Linked DNA regions of Actinoallomurus bryophytorum. The protein of the gene in region 2 binds, or shares a complex with, the protein of the main gene of each other region. Links are inferred from orthologs where the notes say so. Each region holds a gene or a part of one and is shown on either strand. Other genes may lie near its edges. The genes, in order: rny, FB559_RS00865 and FB559_RS02820.

What was found.
Region 1: FB559_RS00865 (region 2) and rny share a complex: the UniProt entries of both Bacillus subtilis proteins name them as parts of the possible RNA degradosome complex. The link is inferred for Actinoallomurus bryophytorum from one-to-one orthologs.
Region 3: FB559_RS00865 (region 2) and FB559_RS02820 share a complex: the UniProt entries of both Bacillus subtilis proteins name them as parts of the possible RNA degradosome complex. The link is inferred for Actinoallomurus bryophytorum from one-to-one orthologs.

What each region holds. Positions count from the first base shown.
Region 1 is NZ_VFOZ01000001.1:529,354-539,940, forward strand. What follows is about bases 4,358-7,244. They hold rny (ribonuclease Y), read right to left. Parts: upstream 6,656-7,244; coding sequence 5,060-6,655; downstream 4,358-5,059. Outside these bases: FB559_RS02535 (glutamate ABC transporter substrate-binding protein), read left to right, coding at 1-243; FB559_RS02540 (amino acid ABC transporter permease), read left to right, coding at 314-1,003; FB559_RS02545 (amino acid ABC transporter permease), read left to right, coding at 1,000-1,947; FB559_RS02550 (S9 family peptidase), read left to right, coding at 2,082-4,238; FB559_RS46055 (hypothetical protein), read right to left, coding at 7,285-7,413; FB559_RS02560 (regulatory protein RecX), read right to left, coding at 7,588-8,136; recombinase RecA, read right to left, coding at 8,849-9,979; FB559_RS02570 (ATP-grasp domain-containing protein), read left to right, coding at 10,187-10,587. UniProt on the Bacillus subtilis protein: Endoribonuclease that initiates mRNA decay. Initiates the decay of all SAM-dependent riboswitches, such as yitJ riboswitch. Involved in processing of the gapA operon mRNA, it cleaves between cggR and gapA.
Region 2 is NZ_VFOZ01000001.1:175,262-180,939, reverse strand. The notes cover bases 415-3,338. They hold FB559_RS00865 (6-phosphofructokinase), read left to right. Parts: upstream 415-1,325; coding sequence 1,326-2,351; downstream 2,352-3,338. Other genes in these bases: FB559_RS00860 (ArsR/SmtB family transcription factor), read right to left, coding at 2,518-3,338; FB559_RS00870 (hypothetical protein), read right to left, coding at 415-743. Outside these bases: FB559_RS00875 (endonuclease/exonuclease/phosphatase family protein), read left to right, coding at 1-5; more of FB559_RS00870, read right to left, coding at 21-414; more of FB559_RS00860, read right to left, coding at 3,339-3,495; FB559_RS00855 (MFS transporter), read left to right, coding at 3,558-4,751; FB559_RS00850 (class I SAM-dependent methyltransferase), read left to right, coding at 4,951-5,652. UniProt on the Bacillus subtilis protein: Catalyzes the phosphorylation of D-fructose 6-phosphate to fructose 1,6-bisphosphate by ATP, the first committing step of glycolysis.
Region 3 is NZ_VFOZ01000001.1:589,329-600,093, reverse strand. The notes cover bases 3,521-6,585. They hold FB559_RS02820 (polyribonucleotide nucleotidyltransferase), read left to right. Parts: upstream 3,521-3,920; coding sequence 3,921-6,251; downstream 6,252-6,585. Other genes in these bases: FB559_RS02815 (M16 family metallopeptidase), read left to right, coding at 6,248-6,585; rpsO (30S ribosomal protein S15), read left to right, coding at 3,521-3,705. Also shown: 30S ribosome-binding factor RbfA, read left to right, coding at 1-235; FB559_RS02840 (DHH family phosphoesterase), read left to right, coding at 232-1,260; tRNA pseudouridine(55) synthase TruB, read left to right, coding at 1,257-2,123; FB559_RS02830 (bifunctional riboflavin kinase/FAD synthetase), read left to right, coding at 2,220-3,188; more of rpsO, read left to right, coding at 3,436-3,520; more of FB559_RS02815, read left to right, coding at 6,586-7,576; dapB (4-hydroxy-tetrahydrodipicolinate reductase), read left to right, coding at 7,736-8,476; FB559_RS02805 (hypothetical protein), read right to left, coding at 8,535-9,269; FB559_RS02800 (MFS transporter), read left to right, coding at 9,564-10,765. UniProt on the Bacillus subtilis protein: Involved in mRNA degradation. Catalyzes the phosphorolysis of single-stranded polyribonucleotides processively in the 3'- to 5'-direction. Necessary for competence development in Bacillus subtilis.

The DNA.
Region 1 (10,587 bases), 360 kb from region 2 along the record:
ATTCTCGCCGGCTACGCCGCCCGTGAGGGCACCGCGGTCAAGGTCGACAACGTGCCGTTCACCGACGAGAAGTACGGCGTCGGCATCAAGAAGGGCGATGTCAAGACCTGCAACGCGGTCAACAAGGCGATCACCGAGATGTACGCCGACGGCACCGCCAAGAAGCTGGTCGACAAATGGTTCACCCCGGAACACCTGCAGTTCGACACCAGCAAGCCCCCGGCTTTCCAGGGCTGCAGCTGAGCCGAAGCACCCGATAGAGCGCCGGTGAGCCTCCGTGCTCACCGGCGCCGTCTCGATCCGGTGGAGACCCATGAATTTCCACGCGCTGTTGGACTTCAGTCCACTGCAGCAAGAATTCGGCACCATCATGAAGGCGTTCTGGGGGACGGTCCGGCTCGCCCTCGTAACGGGCATCGGTGCGATGATCTTCGGCACGGTGCTCGCCGCGATGCGGGTCTCCCCGACCCCGGTGCTGCGCGCGGCCGGCGCCCTCTACGTCTACATTTTCCGTAACACCCCGCTGACGCTGATCCTGTTGTTCTGCAGCCTCGGCCTGAGCGACACGTTGAGGCTCCACATCTCCGAGGACCCGGGCACCAACGGCTTCTGGCTGGCGGCGATCGGCATGACGATCTACACCTCGTCGTTCGTCTGCGAGTCGCTTCGGGCGGGCATCAACACCGTCCCGCTCGGCCAGGCCGAGGCGGCCCGCTCGATCGGGCTGACCTTCACCCAGTCCCTGCGCCTCGTCGTGCTGCCGCAGGCGTTCCGCGCGGTGGTGGCCCCGCTGGGCAGCGTCTTCATCGCAATGATCAAAAACACCACGATCGCGCTCGCCGCGGGCTACTTCGAGGCGTCGGCCCAGATGAAGCAGATGTTCGACACGTACGGCGGCACCATCCCGATCTTCATCGGGTTCGCGGTCGGGTTCATGGTGCTGACCCTCCCGACCGGGTTCTTCTTCGGCTGGCTCTCCAAGCGACTGGCGGTGGCGCGATGACGATGCCGGCGGACACCCAGGCCGCCGCACCGGCACGGCGGCCCAGCAAGAGCAAGCCCTCGGTCCTGTTCGACGCCCCGGGTCCCCGCGCCCGGCTGCGGAACAACGTGCTGACGCTGATCGCGGCCGTGGTGCTGTTGTTCGTCGTCTACCTGCTGATCGCACGGCTGAGCCAGGAGCATCAGTTCTCCGGCAAGCTCTGGGAGCCCTTCACGGAGAAGGACGTCTGGACCAGGCAGATCATCCCGGGCCTGGGCGGCACACTGAAGGCGGCCGTGGTCGCCTCGGTGTTCGCCCTGGTGTTCGGGCTGGTCTTCGGGCTCGGCCGGCTGTCGGAGCACAAGTGGGTCAGCGTTCCGGCCGGGGCTGTGGTGGAGTTCTTCCGTGCCATCCCCCTGCTGATCATGATCTTCTTCGCTCAGGCCGGCCCACCCGCGATCATGGACGCGTTCGGGCGGGTCCTGCCGCCCGTGTCGGCGTTCCTGGCCCTCGTGATCGGGCTCACGCTCTACAACGGGTCGGTGCTGGCGGAGATCTTCCGCTCCGGCATCAACTCGATCCCGAAGGGCCAGTCGGAGGCGGGCTACTCGATCGGCCTGCGCCGGAGCGGGGTCATGCTGCGCATCCTGGTGCCGCAGGCCGTCACCGCGATGATGCCGGCGGTCATCAGCCAGTTGGTCGTGCTGCTCAAGGACACCGCGCTGGGCTACATCATCGCCTACAACGACCTGCTCAACGCGGGCCTGCGCGTGGTCTCGGGCAACTTCGGCAACATCATCCCGTCCGCGATCGTGATCGCTGTGATCTACATCATCATCAACATCCTGCTCGGGCTGGTCGCGACGTGGCTGGAGAAGCGCAGCCGGCGCAGCCGCAAGACCTCCGCACGGACCCTCGGCATCGGCACAGGCGTGCCTCCCGCCGCGGGTATGGGCTCCTTGTAGCCGTCACCCGTACGGGCCAGGTCAGCGAGGCCGGGGGCCGGTGGACACGCCACCGCCCCCGGCCTCATATCTTTTGCGACCTCAAGTGACGGTTCGAGGCCCCATTGTCCCCCGGTTTGCGAGACGATTCCGATATGACCGCTCGTGCGACCGCTCCCTATGGCTCCTGGCCCTCCCCCATCTCCGCCGCCGACGTCGCGAGGGCACGCCTCCGCCTCAGCTATCCGACCATCCACGGCGATCAGGTGTGGTGGCAGGAGACCCGACCAGAGGGGGGCGGACGCACCACGATCGTGCGGTCCGGGGTCGAGTTGGTGCCCGCGCCATGGAACGCCCGCACCCGCGTGCACGAGTACGGCGGGCGGTCCTATCTCCCGCTCCCCGACGGCGACCTCATCTTCGCCAACTACGACGACCAGCGTCTCTACCGGGTCGCCGAGGGCCAGAGCCCGATCCCCGTCACGCCCGAGCCCGCCGAGCGGGCCGGCCTGCGCTACGCCGACTTCACGCTGTCCCCCGACGGCCGGCATGTCTGGTGCGTCCAGGAGAGCCACGCCGCCGGCGCCGTACGCCGGTCGATCGTGGCCATCCCGGTGGACGGCACCGCCACGCAGGACCCCGGCGCCGTACGCGAGCTCGTCAGCGGCGCGGACTTCTACGCCTTCCCGACCCCCTCCCCCGAGGGCGGCCACCTCGCGTGGGTGCAGTGGAGCCACCCCCGCATGCCGTGGGACGGAACCGAGCTGCGCGTCGCCGTCTTCAACACCGCGGGGGTGCTCGAGCGGCCTCGTACGGTCAAGGGCGGCCTCAGCGAGTCGGCGCTCGTACCGACGTGGCTGAGCGAGTCCCGGCTGTACGTCGTCTCCGACTGGCCCGGTTGGTGGAACCTCTACGAGGTCGGCCTGCTCGGTGACTCGCCGCAGGCGCTGTACCCGGCCGAGGAGGAGTTCGCCGGGGCGCTGTGGCAGCTCGGCGGCCGACCGTACGCGGTACTCGATGACGGCCGCGTCGCGGTGCTGCACGGGCAGGGCGACCAGCGGCTGGGACTGTACGACCCGGAGACCGCCGAGCTGACCGACTTCGACCTGCCCTACACCGACTGGAAGCTACAGCTCTCCGCGGAGGGCACGACCATCGTCGGGATCGCGGGCGCCCCGGACCTCCCCTGGTCCGTGGTCGCGGTCTCCGCCGACACCGGCGAGGCCAAGGTGCTGCGCGGCGAGCTGGAGTCGACGCCCGACTCCGCGTACCTGCCGCTGCCGCGCGCCCAGGAGCTGGAGGGGCCGTTCGGGCGCCCGGTGCACGCGTTCGTGTACCCGCCGTCCAACCCCGCCGCACAGGCGCCCGAGGGTGAGCTGCCGCCGTACATCGTGTTCGTGCACGGCGGCCCGACCGGGCACTCGACGAGCGTGCTGGACCTGGAGATCGCCTACTTCACGAGCCGCGGCCTGGGCGTCATCGACGTCAACTACGGCGGCTCGACCGGCTACGGCCGCTCGTACCGCGAGAGGCTCCGGCGACAGTGGGGCATCGTCGACGTCGACGACACCATCGCGGCGGCCGAGGCACTCATACAGAGCGGCACGGCCGACCCGGGCCGCCTCGCCATCCGCGGCGGCAGCGCGGGCGGGTGGACGACCCTGTGCGCGATCACGCAGAGCACCCTGTTCAAGGCCGGCACGTCGTACTACGGGATCAGCGATCCGGAGAACTGGCTCAAGGAGACGCACGACTTCGAGTCGACGTACCTGTACGGGCTGATCGGGCCGATGCCGGGGTTCCAGCGTGCCTACCAGGAGCGCTCACCGATAGCGCGCGCCTCGGACACGGCCTGCCCGGTGCTGCTGCTGCAGGGCCTGGACGACCCGATCGTGTCGCCTCCTCAGTCCGAACGCTTCGCCGACGCGGTGGCGCGTAAGGACATCCCGTACGCGTACCTGACGTTCGAGGGCGAGTCACATGGATTCCGCCGCGCCGAGACGGTGAAGGCGTGCTTGGAGGCGGAGCTGGCGTTCTATGGCCAGACGCTCGGCTTCGACCCGAAGAACGTCCCCGCGCTGGACCTGAGGGTCGGCCGACGCCCGGCCCAGCAGGCCACCCCGTCCGCGGCACAGGCCCCCCAGGCACGACCGGGCGGCGCTCAGACGGCCGGAGCCCAGGCGGGCGGCGGTCAGGCGGGGGCACAGGGGGCTCGGCCGCAGGGGGCCGGAGGTCAGGGGGCCGGCGCGCAGCCGGGTGGCGGAGCCGCACCGGGCGGCGGAGCCCAGGCGCCCACCGGGCCGAAGGCGTAGCCGAGGCACGCGGCCTCGCCGTCGTACGCTCCCGGCGATGAGGCCCAGGTGTGTGGGTGTCAACGAACCCACCGCCTGAGTGCGCGGCCGAGCCGGAGGGGATCGCCGGGCGCCGCCTCGCGCGCCATCGCGACCCGCGCCGGGGCAGCCGGGCAGCTATTGCTGGAAGACCATCACGTAACCGCCCGCTCCCCGGGGACCGGTCGGCCGGTCTCGGCGCCGGGCATTGCTTCGCCGACCTCCGCACGACACGTACTCGCGCGACAGCACGACCCGCAACCGCAGCGGCAGCCTCACGCGTCGCCGACGGCCGGTCGACCACGGCGCGCACCTGACGTACCGATGTTCGAGCTCGGCAGCGCACTCCGGCCATTCGTCCGGCACCTCGACCAGAGCCGGCACGTCACCTGCCTGAAACGACGGGTACCGGCACAGGACGGCCACAAGCGAGCGGAGCATCAGCCCCTACCTCAGCCACCTCACCTACCTGAAACGACGAGCACCGGCAGAGGCCGGCCACGAGCGAGCGGAGCATCGGTCCCTACCTCAGCCACCTCACCGCTCGGCCCGGCTCCGTCGTCTCCGCGCTCATCCGGCGGCCCTGCGTGTCGCCGGCTCGCCGTACCGGCCCTATCCCGGAGCGTGGACCCCCTGCCCGCAGCGACCGTACGTCGCCGCTCCCTGTCCACACGCCAGCCGCATGCCGCACGCACGCTCCGCCCGGCCCAGCCCCTCGACCGGCCCATGCCCACCAGCCCACATCGGCACTGGCCGTACGGCAGTCGCTCCACCATCCGGCACGGCCGCGGCGGTGGGCGGGCTCAGCGGGCGAACTCGGTGGCGCGGGACTCCCGGACGACGGTGATGCGGATCTGACCGGGGTAGGTCAGCTCCTCCTCCACCTGCTTGGCGATGTCGTGCGCGATGACCTGGGCCTGGATGTCGTCCACCGAGTCGGGCCGGACCATGACGCGGATCTCGCGACCCGCCTGCATCGCGAAGACCTTCTCGACGCCTTCGCGTTCGGTGGCGATCTCCTCCAGGCGCTCGAGGCGCTTGACGTACGCCTCCAGGGACTCGCGCCGGGCGCCTGGGCGGCCGCCGCTGATCGAGTCGGCGGCCTGGGTGAGTACGGCCTCCACGGTGCGTACCTCGACCTCGTTGTGGTGCGCCTCGATCGCGTGGACGACGTCCTCCTCCTCGCCGTACCGCCGGGCGATCTCGGCACCGATCAGAGCGTGACTGCCCTCGACCTCGTGCGTGAGCGCCTTGCCGATGTCGTGCAGGAGTGTGCAGCGCTTGAGGAGTACGGTCGGCAGCCGCAGCTCGGCGGCCATGATGCCCGCGATGTGCGCCGACTCGATGAGGTGCTTCAGGACGTTCTGGCCGTACGACGTGCGGTAGCGCAGCTGGCCGAGCAGGGCGATCAGTTCCGGGTGCATCTCGGTGATGCCCAGCTCGACGAGGGCGTCCTCACCGGCGCGTACGCACAGTTGTTCGACCTCGGCCTTGCTGTGGTCGTAGATCTCCTCGATGCGCTGCGGATGGATCCGGCCGTCGAGGACGAGCTTTTCGAGGGTGAGCCGGCCGACCTCGCGGCGTACGGGATCGAAGCAGCTCAGCAGTACCGCTTCGGGTGTGTCGTCGATGATGAGGTTGACGCCGGTGGCCGTCTCGAACGCGCGGATGTTGCGGCCCTCGCGGCCGATGATGCGGCCCTTCATCTCGTCGCTGGGCAGGTGCAGCACGGACACGACGGACTCGGCGGTCTGCTCGGTCGCCACCCGCTGGATCGCGAGCGTGACGATCTTCCGCGCGCGCTTCTCGCCCTCGTCGCGCGCCTCGCCCTCGATGTCACGGACGATCAGTGCGGCCTCGCGCTTGGCCTGGTTCTCGATGGCGACGACGAGCTCGCTCTTGGCCTGGTCGGCGGTGAGCCCGGCGGCCTGTTCGAGAACCTGCTGGCGTTCTTCGTCGACGCGTTCGAGCTCGGCCCGGCGCTCTCGGAGCGACTGCTTGACCTCGTCCAGCTTCTGGCTGCGCTCCTCGAGCCGCCGCATCTCGTCATCGAGCCGCTGCTCACGCTCGGCGAGACGGATCTCGCGACGTTCGAGGTCTTCCCGCACCGGGCGGAGGTCGTCCTTGAGGGTCTTGACCTCCTTCTCTGCCTCGGCACGGGCCACCGCGGAGGTGTCCTTGGCCTTGGCCTCGGCTTCGGCGACGATCTCCTGCGCCTGGGCCTTCGCCCGCGCTACGATCTCGTCCGCGTCCCGATGAGCGTTGACTTCCTCTTCGCTCCGCACGGTGCTCTTGGTAGCCGCGACCACCCGGCCGAGGATCCTCCGGAGCACAACGATGACGAGGATGACGAAGGCCACGATGATGAGCAGTGCCGCACCTATGACACCCAAGATCACGGCACTGACCCCTTTCCTCGACGTCGACGCCACCCAACACCAAGGCAGCGCGCGAGGGGCTACGAACGCGCCATGGGTCCACCGGACCGCCGACGGATGCCAGCCGGGGCACAACCATCCAGGGTCCCGGACTCCCACCAGAACCCTGTAATCCCACCAACCGGCCATAGGGGAGCCGGCCGGGATACCTCTCAGCTCGTCAAAGTCTGCGGTCGTATGGAAATCCGCACTGCGCGGAGTAACTCCTCACTGCCGTAACCGTAAGCGTCGCGGAGGTAATGGGCAAGGAAAGACCACACGTTCCGGACGATTCGTTGCATGTGGCAAGCAGATACCCATACCTCCCTCGCCGCAGGTGAGAGACAAGATCGCGCTGGTCGGCCGCGTGGCGGCCCTGACCAGGACCCGTACACACCCTCGGCCACGGACCAGGGCAAATTTTGTGGACCCGCTACACCCACGGGCGCGTCGCGCCCCTGTTCCCACCGCCGAGCACCACGCCGCCCGGAAGATCATCGCCAGTCACCATGGGCCCACTGGTCTGCGGTCGACGCCCTGGAGCCGGCACGGCTAAGTCACGGCAGCCACAGTGGGCCTGGCCTGGCCCGTCCTGAGCAACCTCACCCGGCTCAGACCGCGCCGCCCCAGGCACTCCCCCAGGTCATCCCGCCACAAGCCGCGCGGGTGAGCCGGTGCAGGGTCAACGCCACCTCGTCATCGGGCGCACGGTGGCCACGCTCCGCACCCACGCTTCTCATCCCATGCTCCGCAACCGGACGAGACCGGCCATGCCCCCCACCTCGCCCCGCAGCTGGACGAGGCCGGCCGTGCCCACTGCCGGGACGGTCATCGCGGTCACGTGCGTCGGCTGGATCCTGGGGGTGCGCTGGGGCGTTCTCGTGCTCGGGGGTGTCGGGCTGCGGCGACCGGGGTTAGTCCTCTGGGGGTGAGTCGGGGAGGTCGCCGATGCCCTCCGCTTCGAGGGCCTCGCGGATCAGGTTGTAGGCGAGGCTGCCGGAGTAGCCCTTGCGGGCGAGTACGCCCGCGATGCGGCGGGTGCGTTTGACGGGGTCCATGCCGCGGGTGACGGCCATTCGTTTCGCTATGAGTTCGCGGGCCGCGGACTCTTCCTGCTCCGGGGCCAGTTCTTCGACCGCTTCCTTGACGGTGTCGTCGGCGACGCCGCGCTGCCGGAGTTCGGCGGCGAGTGCGCGGCGTGCCAGGCCGCGGCCGGCGTGCCGGGACTGTACCCAGGCCTGGGCGAACGCGGCGTCGTCGATCAGGCCGGCCTCCGTATAGCGTCCCAGTACCCGCTCGGCCACCTCGTCCGTCACGCCCTTGCGCCGCAGCGCGTCGGCTAGTTGGGCGCGTGTGCGAGGCGAGAAGCTCAGCAGCCGGAGGCAGATCTCACGTGCCGCGGCCTCCGGATCGTCAGCGTCCGCGGCGGAACGCCGACCGGCCGACGACCTCCCACCCGCCATGGACCTCCCACCCACCGTGGACCGCCCGTCGGACGCGGACCGCTTCGCCTTCCAACCGGAACCACTGCGTGCAGCGCCGCCAAATCCGTTATCGGCCTTTCGTCCTGCCACGACATCCCCTTGAACTCTCGCCGTACCCGAATGTCCGTCCGAACCACTGCCCCCTGGACGGAGACAAGCGCCGGACGCCCGAAGCGGTGAACCGGAACCACCGCGCCCTCAAGCCGAGACTCCCGCCGACCGGACCGACCGACCGGACCGGCACCGGCGCCACACGAACGACCGTGGGACCGACCGGACGGCCACGCCCCAGCGAGACGCGACGCCGGCGAGCTCAGAGCCCACCGCGACACCAACCCCTCAGCGAGACGCCGCCGACAGGCGAACACCAACATCAGCGAACCCCGGATCCGGTCCTCGCGCTCCGGCCAACCGCCGATACCGCCCCCTGGGGAGCCTCCCGGCAGGCACCCACAGAGCGAGTGAGCACGAGCCCCACCCACTCCCAGCCAGTCGCGACGCCGCCAGGAAACCCGGCTCGACACCGCCCGGAGCGCCGATGTTCGGCGGTCCGGGGACAAGTGCCCGCAAAGCGAAACGGCAAGAGGCTCCTGGACGGGGGCGACGCCACCGGGGAAGGACTCCGCGCCGGTCTCGGTCCGGCGCGGGGCGTGACGCCGCCGCCCGCCAGGAGGGCTTATCGGGCCGGCTCTCAGACGTCGCCCGGCTTCGGGGTGCTCTTGGCGCCCCGCTTGGCCCCTGCCGGCTTACCCGCCCCCGCCGTGACCGCCCCGTCGGCCGGTGCCTCCGCGGGAGGCGCGGCCGGGGAGGTCGGGTCGGCGTCGAGCTTCGGGCCCACCCCGAGCTTTTCCTTGATCTTCTTCTCGAGCTCGTTGGCCATGTCCGGGTTTTCCTTGAGGAAGGTGCGGGCGTTCTCCTTGCCCTGCCCGAGCTGGTCGTTCTCGTAGGTGTACCAGGCGCCGGACTTGCGGACGAAGCCCTGCTCGACGCCCATGTCGATGAGGCCGCCCTCACGGCTGATGCCCACGCCGTACAGGATGTCGAAGTCAGCGACCTTGAACGGCGGCGCCATCTTGTTCTTTACGACCTTGACGCGCGTGCGGTTGCCGACCGCCTCCGTGCCGTCCTTCATCGTCTCGATGCGGCGGATGTCGAGGCGCACCGACGCGTAGAACTTCAGCGCCTTGCCGCCCGTGGTCGTCTCGGGCGAGCCGAACATGACGCCGACCTTTTCCCGCAGCTGGTTGATGAAGATCGCTGTGGTCTTGGTCTGGTTGATGGCGCCGGTGAGCTTACGGAGGGCCTGCGACATGAGGCGGGCCTGGAGACCGACGTGACTGTCGCCCATCTCCCCCTCGATCTCCGCGCGTGGCACGAGGGCCGCGACGGAGTCGATGACCACGACGTCGATCGCGCCGGAGCGGATCAGCATGTCGGTGATCTCCAGCGCCTGCTCCCCCGTGTCCGGCTGGGAGACGAGGAGCGCGTCGACGTCGACGCCGATCTTCTTCGCGTACTCGGGGTCGAGCGCGTGCTCGGCGTCGACGAACGCCGCGATGCCGCCGTTCTTCTGCGCGCTCGCGACCGCGTGGAGCGCGAGGGACGTCTTACCGGAGGACTCGGGGCCGTAGATCTCTACGACACGGCCACGCGGGAGGCCGCCGATGCCGAGGGCCACGTCAAGGGCGATCGAACCGGTCGGGATCACCTCGACCGGAGGGCGCCCCTCCTGGCCCAGCCGCATGACGGAACCCTTGCCGAACTGCCGCTCGATCTGGGCGAGCGCCGCCTCGAGAGCCTTCTCGCGATCGTTTGCTGCCATGTGAGGTGTCCCTGTGAAATCGGTGCCTGCTGTTATCGGATGCGACGTTACGGGGCCGCACTGACAGTTTTCGAGAGTCCGGGCCACCGGTGTGGATGACGTCGCTCGTTACGGCCAACTTTAGCCGAACACGTGTTCGATCATGGTAAGACACTCCGATTCCCACCGGAAACCCGGAGGGAGTTGGCTTACGCTGAGCGCAGGATCATGCCGGTGACCATTCTCATGTGCGCCGACCCGCTCAACCCCCGGAGGGTCGACGAGCACTTCGCCCGGGAGGCCGACGCCGTACGCGCGCTCGGCGGCTCCATCGCGCTCATCGACCATGATGCCCTCCAGCACGGCGACGCCGCCATGGCCGTCCACCGCGTACCCCGTGACCTGGGCACCGTCTGGTACCGCGGCTGGATGATCACGGCCGTGCAGTACATCGCGCTGACCTCCGCCCTCGGCGCGCGGAGGGTCACGATGGCGGTGCCGCCGGACGGCTACCAGAAGGCCCATGAGCTGCCCGGCTGGTACGACACGTTCGCCGGTGTCACTCCCGCGAGCGTGTGGCTCCCGATGCCCCCCGGCGCTCCCCCAGGCAGGGACAGGCTGGCGCAGCT
Region 2 (5,678 bases):
GCTGAGGGCGCGGCCCGTTTCTAGACGACCGCGCCGTCGTCGTCCTCCGGGGGCTCGTCCCCCATGCGCAGCACCAGCGCCACGAAGCCGCCGATGAAGGCGGCCACCGCGACGAACGCCGCCCAGCTGGGCACGGCGCTGTTGAGGAAGACCGATGCCACCAGGTAGAGCGGGCCGCCGAGCAGCGCCACCCAGGCGAAGCGCGTCATAGCGTCCGGCTTGGGCAGCGGTGGCGGGGGAGGCGGGATGAAGTGCTCCTCGTCGTCCTCGTCATCGGTGGCGGGCTTGACCACGCGTGCCGTGAGGATGAGCTCGCTCGCCGAGTCGCCGGGTGACTCCTCGCCCTTGTCCTCGGCCGCGTCCTCGGGGGTCTCGTCGATGTTCTCCTCGGCGGGCCACGGCGTCTCGCCGTCGGCCGAGGGAGCGTCGAAGGCGGCCACGATCTCGGCGAAGATCTGGTCCTCGTCGCGGGAGGCCGCGTAGTCCGCCCGTAGCTCGGGCAGCCGTGTCTCCAGGATCTCCTCGGCCGCCATCTTGGCGCTCGCGTCGGCGTACAGGCGGTCGGTGGGCTCCTCCGGCAGGCGTACGTCCAGGTAACCCCCGGTCTCACCGGGTGCCGGGACCGCGTACGCCGCGATGCCGGCCTCGCGCAGGGCGGCCAGCATGGCGTCGGCGAGCTGTGGTGTCAGGTCGGCGAGTGGGACGTACGCGTCCGCCGTCAGTCCGTTGCCCCGCCTGCTCACCGTCCGGCCCCCTTTTGTGCACGGCCGGAGCGGCCGCGTGACGCGCCCTGCTCCTCAGGCCGGACGCCCGGCGTCAACGCCATGGCGCCTCCCCTCGAACTCCCGTCGACCGACGCTCACGCGATGAGCCTACGGCCGGGACAACTCTGATTGACCAAAAGGTTGCGGGTGCGGATCGTGGGCGCGGACGGCCCGGGGTTGGGAAGATGACCATCATCTCTCAGATCGGTCTCCGGGCGACACTTCTGATGAGGCGGGAGGTGGTCTTACGGGTCGTCAAGCGGTCCTTGTCATCATTGTCCACCCGCCGGTACGCGGCGCGCGAGGGCCCGGAGCCCTGGCGGGGCCGTAGGTCACGCCAGGGCGGCCTCGATGTGACCACCCGCCGAAGCCCGCGGGGCCGTACCCTCATAGGGTGAAAAGTCAGGATGTTCTATACGTACCTGGCTGATCGGGCCTGGTTTTATCCGCTATGGTCTAGACCAATCGCGGTGTGCTCGTGTCTTGCGCGTGATGCCGCATCCACCATGCCCGCGCCATTAGTCTGGTCGGGTCAGTCCGATGGTTCGAAGAGGAGAAGGCATGCGTGTCGGAGTGCTGACCGGCGGCGGTGACTGCCCCGGCCTGAACGCCGTCATCCGCGCAGTGGTCCGCAAGGGCGTCCAGGTCTACGGATACGAGTTCATCGGCTTCCGTGACGGCTGGCGGGGTCCCCTGGAGGGTGACACCCTGCCGCTGGACGTGCAGGCCGTACGCGGGATCCTGCCGCGCGGCGGCACCATCCTCGGCTCGTCGCGTACCAACCCGATCAAGATCGAGGGTGGCGTCGAGCGGATCAAGGACAACCTCGCCGGGCTGGGCGTGGACGCGCTCATCGCCATCGGCGGCGAGGACACCCTCGGCGTGGCGCGGCAGCTGCACGACCGCGGTGTCAACGTGGTCGGCGTGCCGAAGACGATCGACAACGACCTCAACGCCACGGACTACACGTTCGGCTTCGACACCGCGGTCAACATCGCGATGGAGGCCATCGACCGGCTGCACACCACGGCCGAGTCCCACCACCGTGCGCTGATCTGCGAGGTCATGGGCCGCCACGCGGGCTGGATCGCCCTGCACGCCGGCATGGCGTCCGGCGCCAACGTGATCCTGATCCCCGAGCGCCCCTTCGACATCGAGAAGGTCTGCGGCTACGTCGAGAGCCGCTTCAAGACGCGCTACGCCCCGATCATCGTGGTCGCCGAGGGCGCCCACCCGGCCGACGGCCAGATGGCGACGGAGAACCAGGAGCTGGACGCCTTCGGCCACGTGCGCCTGGGCGGCATCGGCGAGCGCCTGGCCGCCGAGATCGAAAAGCGCACCGGCAAGGAGGCCCGCACGACGGTCCTCGGCCACATCCAGCGCGGCGGCACCCCGACCGCCTTCGACCGCGTACTCGCCACGCGCTTCGGCCTCCACGCCATCGACGCCGTGCACGACGGCGACTTCGGCAAGATGGTCGGCCTGAAGGGCACCGACATCCACCGGGTGGACCTGAGCGCGGCCACGGACGAGCTCAAGACCGTCCCGGAGGAGCGCTACACCGAGTCCGAGGTCTTCTTCGGCTGACCTCCCACGCTCGAACGAGGCCCCCGTCGTCGACGGGGGCCTCGGCTTTTCGAGGTGTTGGCGTTTACCTTCTGTACGTGGTCGACTACCAAGAGCGCCGCACCTCACTTGGGCTTGGGGCGCGGGATACAGTCGTTCGACGAGTGACGCGGTGCGGGCGTCGCCCTCAGGGGGACGGCTCGGTCTGGGCTTCGATGAGGACGTCTCCGGCGGTGGTGCGGTAGTACAGCACGGATCTTCCCGCGCGGCGCCGGCGGATCAGCTGGGCGTCCAGGAGCACCTTCAGATGGCGGCCCACCGATCCCAGGCCCTGCCCGGTCAGAGCCACCAGCTGCGTCGTGCTCTTCGGTGACCCGAGCAGGACCAGGACGCTCGCCCGCGCCGGGCCGAGCAGCCGGCCCAGGGCGTCGGGGGCCGGCGCGCGGTCCGCGTCCACCAGGACGCCCGAGCACGGGTACACCACCGCGTACCGGTGCGGCTCCTCCCAGGAGACCCAGCCCCGCCCGGGCGTGACGGGCACGAAGAGCAGCTGCGCCCCCGAGATCTCGCGCGGCGGATAGTCGAGCACGTTGATCTGCAGGCGGCCGTCGCCCAGCCAGCGCATTCCCGGGCGCATGTCGTCCAGGGCCGCGGCCCAGCCGTGCCGGCTCAGCTGCCGGGTACGCGCGACGATGTCGGCCTCCAGGATCTGACGGCGCCGCCACCAGTAGGGCTCCACCGCCTCCGTCCACACCCACTCCAGCAGGTCGGCGGCGCGTGCGGGCAGGTCGTCGCGCCGCAGCAGGGCGGGGAGAGGCCCGTCCGCGGAGACCATCAGGTCCGCGCGGGCCGTCTCGGGCGGTGTCTCGCGGATCCGCGTCAGCTCCTCGGCGAAGGGCGTGTCTCCCTCGGCCAGAGGTGTGGGCGTGAGGAAGTCCGCGTTCCAGGGCCGGGTCAGCCCCACCCGCATCAGCAGCGCGGTGACCGGGTCGTCGCGCAGCCGCTCCCGGTACGCCGGCACGTGGGCGTCGAGCCACACGCGCCGGCCGGGGTGGGTGGCCGTGTTCCGTTCCAGGTCCCGGAGGGAGGAGATGGTCTCGTTCAACGCCGAGACCACGAACCTGCTGCCCGCCAGTGTGTCCGCGTTGACCTGCCAGAGTCCCACGTGGTTTCGCCTCCGCGCGAAACAATAACGGCCGTACGGCACGCCACGCGATATTCCGTGCCATGCGTACATACGGGGATCTGTTCCGGGTGCCGGAATTCCGGCCGCTCTTCGCGACCGTCTCCCTGCAGGTGGCCGCGTCGACGGTGAGCGGGCTCGCGCTCGGCACGCTCGTCTACGCGGCCACCCGGTCGCCGTTGCTGTCGGCCCTGAGCATGTTCGGCGCCTCGTTCGCCCAGCTGATCGGCGCGGTGGCGTTGCTGTCGGCGGCCGACCGGCTGCCGCCGCGGGCCGCGACGACCGCGATGGCGGTCGCGTTCGGCCTGAGCACGGTCGTCCTGGCCCTGCCCGGTCTGCCGGTATGGGCCGTCTTCGCCGTCATCCTCGGCCAGGGGCTCGTCGCGTCGGTGGCCGGTGGCGTGCGGTACGGGCTGCTCAGCGAGATCCTCCCGGCCGACGGCTACCTGCTCGGCCGCTCCGTGCTCAACATGTCGGTCGGCGCCATGCAGATCTGCGGGTTCGCGGCCGGCGGCGTGCTCGTGACCGTGCTGTCCCCGCGCGGCACGTTGCTCGCGGGTGCGGCCCTCTATCTGGTCGCCGCGATCGTCGCCCGGTTCGGCCTCAGCTCGCGCCCGCCGCGCGCCACCGGCCGCCCGTCGGTCACCGAGACGTGGCGGACCAACGCGCGCCTGTGGTCGCGGCCGTCCCGCCGCTACGTCTACGCCGGCCTGTGGGTGCCCAACGGGCTGATCGTCGGCTGCGAGTCGCTCTTCGTCCCGTACTCGCCACGGCACGCGGGTCTGCTGTTCGCGTTCGCGGCGTTCGGCATGCTCATCGGCGACACGCTGACCGGCCGGTTCGTCCCGCAGCACTGGCGGACGAGGCTGGGCGCGCCGCTGCGCCTCCTGCTCGCCGCGCCGTACCTGATCTTCATCCTGCACCCGGCGCTACCGCTCGCCGTGGCGGCCGTCGTGCTCGCCTCGATCGGCTACGCGGCGACGCTGCTGCTCCAGGAGCGCCTGATGGCCCTGACCCCGGACGACATGCACGGGCAGGCCCTCGGCCTGCACTCCTCCGGCATGCTCGCCATGCAGGGGGTCGGCGCCACGCTCGCCGGAACGGTCGCCCAGCAGAGCTCGCCCGCCGTCGCGATGACCGCGATGGCGGTGGCGTCCGTCGCGGTGACCCTGCTCCTCGGGCCGGGACTGCGACCGGCACGCGCCGAGGAGGCCCCCTTGGAACCCGTCACGAGCTGACGCCCTCGCGCGCGATCGTTGGAGCGGCGCAGCGCTACGTTCGAGGGGTTCCTGCGGACGGCGGCGCCGGACACCCTCGAAGGGCGACCTGCTCGCCCAGACCGTCCGCCCTCGAGAGCGGACGCCCGATCCCGGCCGGCGTCTGACGGCCGCCGAAAACCGGGTGCCGGGCTCCGGCAGCGGATGTCAGGATCGCGGCATGGACGCATCCTGGGTTCCCGACGAGCTCTCGTACGCGGGTGCGGAGCATCTCGATCCCGCCTTCGTCGCCGCGTACGACCGCAAGGCCGGATACGACGCGGGGGCCCGGATCGACGTCGACGAAGACCTCGCCGCGCTGGCCGGTCTGGACGGCACGCTCGTGGATCTCGGTGCCGGTACGGGCACGCTCACCCTCGCCGCGGCACCGGGGTTCCGCCGCGTGGTGGCGGTGGACGTCTCGCCCGCGATGCAGCACGTTCTTCGTGAGCGGGCCGCGCGGGCCGGGCTCTCGAACATCGAGTGCGTACGCGCGGGGTTCCTGTCCTACGAGCACACCGGACCGCCGGCCGACGCCGTGTGCACGCGCAACGCACTGCACCAGCTCCCGGACTTCTGGAAGGCGGTCGCGCTGGAGCGTGCCGCCCGGCTCCTGCGGCCGGGCGGCGTACTGCGCCTGCGCGACCTGATCTTCGACTTCCAGCCGGGCGAGACCGACGAGGTCATCGGGCGGTGGCTCGACGGAGCGGCGACCGATCCCGCGCGGGGCTACACACGGGACGACTTCGCCGAACACCTGCGCACCGAGTTCAGCACCTTCCGGTGGCTGCTGGAGCCCATGCTCGACGCCGCCGGGTTCGAGATCGTCCAGGTCGCCTTCCGCGGTGGCGTCTACGGGGCGTACACGTGCGTGAAGCGGTGACGTCGCGGGGAACACCGCGGCCGAGT
Region 3 (10,765 bases), 420 kb from region 2 along the record:
CGGCGTACGCCACACCCCGAGCGTGACGTTCGTGCCGGACGCTCTGCCCGACAACGCCCGGCAGATCAACGACCTGCTCGCCAAGGCGCGCGCCGCGGACGAGCAGGTGGCCAAGGTCGCCGAGGGCGCCCTTCCCGCGGGGGAGGCGAACCCTTACCGGGAGGCGCGAACCGAGGAGGATGTTGACGAAACAGACGGCGATGACGCCGCCAACGCGAGATACTCCGGGTCGTGAACTCCGCGCCGGGTAGCGTCACAGCCATCACCGCCGACGAGTGGGCACGCGCGATCGCCTCAATCCAGGAGGCGCAGACGATCTGCCTCGCCTGTCACGTCAACCCGGATGGCGACGCGCTCGGTTCGATGCTGGCCTTCGCGCAGGCGTTGCGGGCCATGGACAAGCCGTTCGTCGCCTCGTTCGGCGACGCGTTCGTCGTCCCGCGGATCCTGCGGTTCCTGCCGGCGCTGGACCTGCTCACGCACCCGGACGACTATCCGGCCGAGCCCGACGTCATGGTCACCTTCGACGCGGCCAGCCGTGACCGTCTCGGCAGCCTCGCGGCCAACGCGCGCAAGGCGGACGAGGTGATCGTCCTCGATCACCACTCGTCCAACACGCGCTTCGGCACGACGCATCTCGTCGACCCCGGCGCGGCGGCCACCGCGGCGGTCGCCGAGGAGCTCATCGGACGTCTCGGCGTCCCGCTCACCCACGACATGGCCCTGGACCTGTACGTCGGGCTGGTCACCGACACCGGCTCGTTCAAGTACGCCGCGACCACGCCCGAGGTCCACGCGCTCGCCGGGCGGCTGCTCGCCACCGGCATCCAGCCCGAAATCGTCTCCCGCGAGGTCTGGGACCGTGCGCCGTTCGGCTACCTCCCGGTGCTGGCCGGCGCGCTCGGCCGCGCGACGCTGGAGCCGGACGTCGCGGGCGGTCTCGGCATGGTCTGGACGACGGTGACGCGCGCCGACCGCGCGGAGTACGACCTGCCGTACGACCTGATCGAAGGCGTGATCGACATCGTGCGACGGACCGACGAGGCCGAGGTCGCCATCGTCTTCAAGGAGGACGACGAGGGGGCCTGGCAGGTCTCCACCCGGTCCAAGGGCCGTGTCGACGTCGGGCTGGCGTGCGTCGCCCTCGGCGGCGGCGGCCACCCGGCCGCGGCCGGCTTCACCCTGCACGGCGAGGTCGGGCACGCGGTCGAACGCCTACGTGAGCTTCTCGCCGAGATCGAGGTCGTCACCCGCATATGAACGGACTTGTCATCGTCGACAAGCCGGCCGGCTGGACGTCCCACGATGTCGTGGGCAAGCTGCGCCGGCTGGCGGGTACACGCAGAGTCGGGCACGCCGGCACGCTGGATCCCATGGCCACGGGCGTGCTCGTCATCGGAGTGGACAAGGCGACCCGGCTCCTGGGCCACCTGGCGCTCACCGAGAAGTCCTATGACGCGGTCATCCGGCTGGGCCGGTCCACCAACACCGACGACGCCGAGGGCGAGATCACCGCGACCGCATCGGCCACGGAGGTGACGGAGGAAGCCCTCCGCGCCGCGATCACCGACCTGACCGGAACCATCGAGCAGATCCCGCCCCAGGTCAGCGCCATCAAGATCGACGGCCGCCGCGCGTACAAGCGGGTACGCGACGGTGAGGAGGTCGCGCTCAAGGCCCGGCCGGTCACCGTGTACGACTTCGCCATCGGCGACCTGCGCTACGACGGCGACCTGCTGGACGTCTCGGCGACGGTGACCTGCTCCAGCGGCACCTACATCCGCGCGCTGGCCCGCGACCTGGGCGCCGCGCTGGGCGTCGGTGGCCATCTCAGCTACCTCCGCCGTACGCGCGTGGGCCCGTACGACCTGCCGCAGGCCCGCACGATCGAGCAGCTCACCGAGGAGCTGGTCGTGCTGCCGCTGGCCGAGGCCGTGTCCGCGGCCTTCCCGCGCCTGGACGTCTCCGAGGACGACGCCCGCAAGATCGCCCACGGCGGGCGGCTGGGCGCGACCGGGCTCGGGCCGGGCCCCATCGGGGTGTTCGGACCGGACGGCACGCTCCTGGCGCTGATGGAGGAGCACGGCCCGGTCGCCAAGCCGCTCGCGGTCTTCGTCCCCTGACCCGGGCGGACGTGCGGGGGTTCGCCGGAACCGGCCCGATGTCACCCCCGGCAGTGAACGCATGGCACGCTAGGAGCACCGCGAGAGGGGTGGACAGTGCGACGTTGGCATGGCCTCGACGACGTGCCCGGTGAATGGGGCAGGTCCGTCGTCACCATCGGCGTTTTCGACGGTGTGCACCGTGGGCACCAGCGGCTCGTCGACCGGACCGCCGAGCTCGCACGTGAGCTGGGGCTGCCCACCGTAGTGATCACTTTCGACCCGCATCCGGACGAGGTCGTACGGCCCGGCACCCATCCGCCGCTGCTGTGCACGCCGAAGCGGCGTGCCGCGCTCCTCGCGGGGCTCGGCGCCGACGCGGTGATGGTGCTGCCCTTCACCCTCGAGCTGTCCCAGATGGGGCCGGACGAGTTCGTCCAGTCGGTGCTCGTCGATCGGCTGCACGCCGCCCGTGTCGTGGTCGGTGAGGACTTTCGCTTCGGCCACCGGGCCAAGGGCGATGTCGCCCTGCTCAAGGAGCTCGGCGGCAAGTACGACTTCGAGGCCGAGGGAGTGCCGCTCGTGGCCGACGGGCAGCCGATCTCCTCCACACTGGTCCGCGAGCGCCTGGCCGGCGGCGACGTCGAGGGCGCCGCGCGGCTGCTCGGCCGTCCCCACCGCGTCGAGGGCGTGGTCGTACGCGGCGCACAGCGCGGCCGTGACCTCGGCTTCCCGACGGCGAACCTCGAGAGCCTGCCGCACACCGCCATCCCACGGGACGGCGTGTACGCGGGCTACCTCAACTGCGACGACTACGGGCGCACCCACGACGACCGCTCGGCGGGCCATCCGGACGCCCGGTGGCCGGCGGCGATCTCCATCGGCGTCAACCCCACCTTCGAGGGGAGCGAGCGCACCGTCGAGGCGTACGCCCTGGACCGTGACGACCTCGACCTGTACGGCGCGCACGTGAGCGTCGACTTCACCGCCCGGCTCCGTGACACCCTCAAGTTCGACTCGGTCGACGCCCTCGTGGAGCAGATGCGCCACGACGTCGACCGGGCGCGCGAACTCACCCGGGAGTGACCTGACCTGGGCCCCTCCGGGGAGGGGAACACTCCACCGGGACAGGGCGTTCAAGTCATTGGCGGGGTTTCCGGTTTGACGTGGTACCGTGACTTGCCGCTGGGAAGTGACCGGCAGTAGTCGGCTGCCCGCGCAGGGCGTGATGACTCGTCGAGCCATCCCCCCTTCCACTCGGATGACTGTGGGTACGCATGGTTTCCGGGTGTTTTTCTCGCTACCGCGTACCCGCTAGTTGAAAAGGAGTGCCGTGTCGCTCGACACCGCCGCCAAGAAGAAGATCATGGACGAGTACGCCACGACCGAAGGCGACACTGGGTCGCCCGAGGTGCAGGTGGCGATGCTCACCAAGCGCATCAACGAGCTCACTGAGCACCTCAAGATCCACAAGCACGACCACCACAGCCGTCGTGGTCTGCTGCTCATGGTGGGCCGCAGGCGTCGACTTCTGCAGTACCTGCAGAAGAAGGACATCGCTCGATACCGCCAGCTGATCGAGCGTCTCGGCCTCCGCCGATAGCGCGCAGAGGGAGCGGCATCCGCCGCTCCCTCTCTTCGTATAACTGCAAGAGTCCGCTACCGCCGCCCCTGGGTGCGTCGGGGGCCGGTCCTCGGTAGTGGCCATCGGAACAGGGCGATCCGACGGCTTCGATCGAAGACCGGCACCTCTCCACAGAGCGCTGCACCCCCGGGAACCGTATGCGGACACCACCGAATTCAAGGAGGGTCCACATCGTGGAAGGTGTGAAGGTCGCCGAAGCCGTCATCGACAATGGCGCTTTCGGTCAACGCACGATCAGATTCGAAACCGGGCGACTCGCCCGGCAGGCAGCCGGGTCCGCCGTCGTCTATCTCGACGACGACACCATGGTCCTGTCCGCGACCACCGCGTCGAAGAAGCCGAAGGACAACCTCGACTTCTTCCCCCTGACGGTCGACGTCGAGGAGCGGATGTACGCCGCAGGGCGCATCCCCGGCTCGTTCTTCCGTCGTGAGGGCCGGCCCAGCGAGGACGCGATCCTCACCTGCCGGCTGATCGACCGTCCGCTGCGTCCTTCGTTCAAGAAGGGCCTGCGCAACGAGATCCAGGTCGTCGAGACGATCCTGGCGCTCAACCCCGACCACCTGTACGACGTCGTCGCGATCAACGCCGCGTCGATGTCCACGCAGATCGCCGGTCTGCCGTTCTCCGGCCCGATCGGCGGCGTCCGCGTCGCCCTGATCGAGGGCCAGTGGGTCGGCTTCCCGACCCACACCGAGCTGGAGCGCGCGACCTTCGACATGGTCGTGGCCGGCCGGGTGCTCGAGGACGGCGACGTCGCGATCATGATGGTCGAGGCCGAGTCGACGCCCCGCACGCTCACCCTGGTCGCCGACGGTGCCGCGGCACCGACCGAGGACTCGGTGGCCGAGGGCCTCGAGGCCGCCAAGCCGTTCATCAAGGTGCTCTGCCAGGCGCAGAGCCAGCTGGCCGCGCAGTCCTCCAAGGAGACGGCCGACTACCCGATCTTCCTGGACTACCAGGACGACGTGTTCGCCGCCGTCGAGGCCGCCGTACGCTCCGAGCTGGCCCAGGCGCTGACCATCGCGGGCAAGCAGGAGCGCGAGAGCGAGCTCGACCGGGTCAAGGCGCTCGCCGCCGAGAAGGTCGGGCCCGACTTCGAGGAGCGCGAGAAGGAGATCAGCGCGGCGTTCCGCGCGCTGACCAAGAAGCTCGTGCGCGAGCGGGTCATCTCCGAAAAGGTCCGCATCGACGGCCGTGGCGTCAAGGACATCCGCCAGCTGACCGCCGAGGTCGGCGTGGTGCCGCGGGTGCACGGTTCGGCGCTGTTCGAGCGTGGCGAGACCCAGATCATGGGTGTCACGACGCTGAACATGCTCCGCATGGAGCAGATGATCGACACGCTCAACCCCGAGCGCACCAAGCGCTACATGCACAACTACAACTTCCCGCCGTACTCCACCGGTGAGACCGGCCGCGTCGGTTCGCCGAAGCGCCGCGAGATCGGCCACGGAGCGCTCGCCGAGCGCGCGCTGCTGCCGGTGCTGCCCACGCGCGAGGAGTTCCCGTACGCCATCCGGCAGGTGTCGGAGGCCCTGAGCTCCAACGGCTCCACCTCGATGGGCTCGGTCTGCGCCAGCACGATGTCGCTCCTGGCCGCGGGTGTGCCGCTGAAGCAGATGGTGGCCGGCATCGCCATGGGTCTGATCAACGAGGGCGAGGACTACGTCACGCTGACGGACATCCTCGGCGCCGAGGACGCCTTCGGCGACATGGACTTCAAGGTCGCCGGCACCCGTGACGTCATCACGGCCCTGCAGCTCGACACCAAGCTCGACGGCATTCCCGCCGGCGTGCTGGCCGCCGCGCTCAAGCAGGCCAAGGGCGCACGGCTCGCGATCCTGGACGTCATGCAGGAGGCCATCGAGGCCCCCGGCGAGATGAGCCCGAACGCCCCGCGGATCATCACGATCAAGGTCCCGGTCGACAAGATCGGCGAGGTCATCGGCCCCAAGGGCAAGATGATCAACTCGATCCAGGACGACACGGGCGCCGAGATCACCATCGAGGACGACGGCACGATCTACGTCGGCGCCACCGACGGCCCGTCGGCCGAGGCCGCGCGGCAGGCGATCAACTCGATCGCCAACCCGCACATGCCCGAGGTCGGCGAGCGCTACCTCGGCACGGTCGTCAAGACCACGACGTTCGGTGCCTTCGTCTCGCTGCTGCCCGGCAAGGACGGTCTGCTGCACGTCTCGCAGATCCGCAAGCTGCACGGCGGCGCCCGGATCGAGAACATCGACGACGTCATCAAGGTCGGCGAGAAGGTCCAGGTCGAGGTCACCGAGATCGACTCCCGCGGCAAGCTGTCGCTGGTGCCGGTCGACGTGGTCGAGCGCGAGGCCGCCGAGGGCGGCTCCGGCGCGCCGGAGGCCTCCTCCGAGGGCGACGGACAGCCCGAAGAGCGGCGCAACGGTGAGGGCGGTGGCGAACGCCCCCGTCGCAGGCGTACGCGCAGTGGCGGCGGCCGTGACGACCGCGGCGGCGACCGCAACTCATGACGGTCACCGCTCGAGAGCAGGAACCCGGCTCGACGTACACCGTCCACCCCGGCGCCGACGGCGCCGGGGTGGTGCGGCGCACCGTCCTGCCGGGCGGCTTGCGCATCGTCACCGAGACGATGCCGACCGTACGCTCGGTGGCCTTCGGCATCTGGGCGGGCGTCGGGTCGCGTGACGAGTCGCATCAGGAGGCCGGTGCCTCCCACTTCCTGGAGCACCTGCTGTTCAAGGGCACGCCCAAGCGCACCGCCCTGGAGATGTCCTCGCTGATGGACGCGGTCGGCGGTGAGATGAACGCCTTCACCGCCAAGGAGTACACCTGCTACTACGCGCGGGTGCTCGACTCCGACCTGCCGCTCGCCATCGACGTCGTCTCCGACATGGTGACGGCGTCCCTGATCGAGAGCCAGGACGTCGAGGCGGAGCGCGGGGTGATCCTCGAAGAGATCGCCATGCACGACGACGACCCCACCGACGCCGTCCACGACGAGTTCGCGGCCGCGCTGTTCGGCGACGCGCCTCTCGGCCGGCCGATCCTCGGCACGGTCGAGTCGATCAGCAGCCTCGGCCAGGAGCGCATCGCGGGCTACTACCGTGACCGCTACGTCGCCCCCAACCTGGTCGTGGCCGCCGCGGGCAACCTCGACCACGACGAGGTCGTACGCCTGGTCGCGGCGGCGTTCGAGGCGAGCCTGGGTGACGCCGGCCGGCCGCCGAACACCCCGCGGATCGAGGGTGCGGGCGCCGAGGTCAACCCGGGAGTCCGCTCGCTCGACCGGCCGACGGAGCAGGCCAACCTGATCCTCGGCACGATCGGCATCACCCGCACCGACGAGCGGCGGTTCGCCCTCGGCGTGCTCAACGCGGCCCTGGGCGGCGGGATGTCATCCCGGCTGTTCCAGGAGATCCGCGAAAAGCGCGGGCTGGCGTACTCCGTCTACAGCTACAACTCCCAGTACGCCGACACGGGCACGTTCGGTGTCTATGCCGGCTGCCTGCCCGCCAAGGTCGACGAGGTCCTGGCGATCTGCCGGGACGAGGTCGCCAAGGTGGCCGGCGGCGGCATCACCGCCGACGAGCTCGAACGCGGCAAGGGCCAGCTCCGGGGCTCGTTCGTCCTGGGCCTGGAGGACACCGGGTCGAGGATGAGCCGCATCGGCAAGAGCGAGCTGGTCTACGACAGCCTGCTGTCGGTCGACGACATTCTCGCCCGCATCGAGGCGGTCACGCTCGACGACGTCCGCGCGATCGGCGAGGAGGTGCTCGGCCGGCCGATGACGCTGAGCGTCATCGGTCCTTTCGAGGGCCGCGACTTCTCGCTGTGACGCCGTGATCCGGCCCGCACGGTTGGGGGACCGTGCGGGCCTTCGGCGTCTCCCGGGGCCGCTGTCCTGGCCCGCGCCGCCGCTTCGCGATGGACGGAGACGGGCTCCCGGCACCCCGCGATAGGCTCGGCGCTGCGCCGGGACGAGCGGGAGGAAATCATGATCAAGGTCGGGGTACTGGGTGCGCGCGGGCGCGTCGGTGCGGAGCTGTGCCGGGCCGTGGAGGCCGCGGAGGACCTGGAGCTCGTCGCCGCCGTCGACGTGGGCGACTCGCGGGAGCCGCTGTCGTCGGCCCAGGTCGCCATCGACTTCACCCACCCCGACGCCGTGATGGACAACCTGCGCTGGTGCGTCGAGCACGGTGTGCACACGGTGGTGGGGACGACCGGCTTCGACGCGCAGAAGCTGGAGACCGTACGCGGCTGGCTCGCCGCGCACTCCGGCGTCAACTCCCTGATCGCTCCCAACTTCGCCGTCGGCGCGGTGCTCATGATGCACTTCGCGCAGAAGGCCGCTCCGTTCTTCGACTCCGTCGAGATCGTCGAGCTGCACCACCCGAACAAGGCCGACGCTCCCAGCGGCACCGCCCGCCGCACCGCCGAACTCGCCAACGCCGCGCGTGAGAAGGCCGGAGTCGGCCGTTCGCCGGACGCGACCACGACGGGCCTGGACGGGGCTCGCGGGGCCGATGTGGACGGTGTCCGTGTGCATGCCGTGCGTCTGGCGGGGCTGATCGCCCACCAGGAGGTCCTGCTCGGCGGCCACGGCGAGACGCTGACGATCCGCCACGACTCCCTGAGCCGCGAGTCGTTCAGCCCCGGCGTGCTGCTCGGCGTCCGCCGGGTCGGCGAGCTCCCCGGCCTCACCGTCGGCCTGGAGTCCCTGCTGGGCCTCGACTGACCCGTCCGTGCGGCTTCGGCCGTGGCTCGGGAGCCGCGGGCCCGCCCGCCGGCGGGAGTCAGCCGCTGAGGCGGGAGACCAGGTCCGCGATCAGGTCGTGCACCGACTCTCCGGAGCCGTACTGGAGATACCGCCTGACCTTGCCGAACGTGTTGACACGCGACCCCAGCCCGAGCCCGGCCCGCATGTGCAGCGGGCCGGATCTGCCGGGCTGCCCGTACCACCACATCGCCTCGCGGGTGTGACGGCGCAGGACCTCACCCGCGTACGCGCCGGCCAGCACGACCAGGTCGCCGTCGGTGAAGTCCTCGTCCCGGTCGCCGGGGGAGAGGCCGTGTACGCGCCGGCATTCCTCCAGCGCGTCGTCGAGCAGCACGAGCGACTCGATCGAGCCGTCGAGCCCGTTGTCGGCGGCGAACCGCCCGGCGTTCGCCGCCTGGAGTGAGTCGATGTCCGGCGCGCCGTCGTGCAGGTTCGGGTACCGCGCCGGGCGCCCGGCCGCCGGCCGCGGCCCGGCCTTACCGGCGATCATCGCCGCGATGCCCCGCTCGCCGAGGAACTCCAGCACGCTGGAGGGCGGCTCGCCACTGCTGTGCAGCAGGACCGTCGAGCGATGTCCCTCACCCCCGATCCGCTCCGCGTGCGCGAGAACCCCGGCGAGCTTGACCAGGAGCTGTACGTACTCGAGCGCCTCGCGCTCCGGCGGCCAGTCGTCGGACAGGATCCAGAGGCCCTGGTCACCACCGGCCTCTCCCGTTACGAGGTCGACGTCGTCAAGGTCCGCGAGTCCCAAGGGGTGAACTCCGTAAGGGGGGAAGTGTCGCTGGGGTCAGCATTGTCCCGCTCTCGCGGATCTCCGCGCACCGCGACCCGCCGTCACACGGCGAACACCCGAAACGGTTTCGCGTCCACCGACCGTGCTGGACCCCGCGAGAGCCCGGCACCGGCCGGCCCACCCCGCCTGGTCCGCCCGCCTGGTCCGCCCGGTCCGCAGGCCGGCCCACGTCAGACGATATACTTCTTAGACAGAAGTATTCTCCTTCAGTAGGAAAAGGATGATGGTCCTCAGTCACGGAGGCCCGGCCGGATGACGCGGCTGCTGATCGAGCCGCCGCGGCCGCAGGCCGTACGGGAGCACCGGAACGCCCCCTGGTTCGCGGTGGGTTCGGTGTGCGTGGGGGCGTTCATGGGGCAGCTGGACGCCAGCATCGTCACGCTCGCCTTTCCCGCGTTGCAGCGGGAGTTCCACGCCTCCCTCGCCGCCGCGCAGTGGGTGTCGCTGGGCTACCTGCTGGCGCTCGTCGGGCTCCTCGCCGGTGCCGGACGCCTGGCGGACGCGGCCGGGCGCAAGCTCGTCTACCTCTATGGCTTCGTCGTCTTCACGGTCGCCTCGGCGGCGTGCGGGTTCGCGCCCTCGCTCGGGCTGCTGGTGGCGTTCCGGGTGGTGCAGGCGGCCGGGGCGGCGATGTTGCAGGCCAACAGCGTGGCCCTCGTGGTGACCAGTGTGCCCAGGTCGCGGATGCGGGCCGGGCTGGGCATGCAGGCCGCCGCCCAGGCACTCGGGCTCGCGCTCGGGCCCACCGTCGGTGGCCTCCTGGTCGGCTCGGCGGGGTGGCGCTGGGTGTTCTGGGTGAACGTCCCCGTCGGATGCGCCGCCCTCGTCGTCGGGCGCTACCTCCTTCCCCGTACGCGTGAGCGCGCGGCGGCGGCGAGGTTCGACTGGCAGGGGCTGGTCCTGCTCGCCACCGCGAGCACCGCGTTGCTCCTCGCGATCTCCGGGGCCTCCGGCCTCGGCCTGCCCCTCTGGGCGATGATCACGCTCGCGGCCGCGGCGGTGACCGCGACGGTGGCGCTCCGCGCACGGGAGCGGCGGGCGACCGCCCCGCTGATCGACCTGTCCCTGCTGCGTACGCGCGCGGTATCGGCCGGGCTGGCCGGGGCGATGTGCGGCTACCTCGTGCTGTTCGGGCCGCTGGCGCTCATCCCGCAGATCCTCACGGCCAGGGGAACCGGCGCGACGTACGCGGGGCTCGTGCTCACCGCGCTGCCCGCGGGGTTCGCGCTGGCCGCGCTCGCCGCCGACCGGGTACTGCCGGACCGGTTCGGCAACCGGCACCGCTGCCTGCTCGGCGGCGCGGTCGCCGCAATCTCGGCGGGCGCCCTCGTCCTGGGCCAGGCCGGACTCGGCGTGACCGCGGTCCTGCTGGCGCTGCTCGGCATGGGACTCGGCCTGTTCATCCCCGCCAACAACACCGCGATCATGGCCGCCATCCCGAGCCGGCTGTCGGC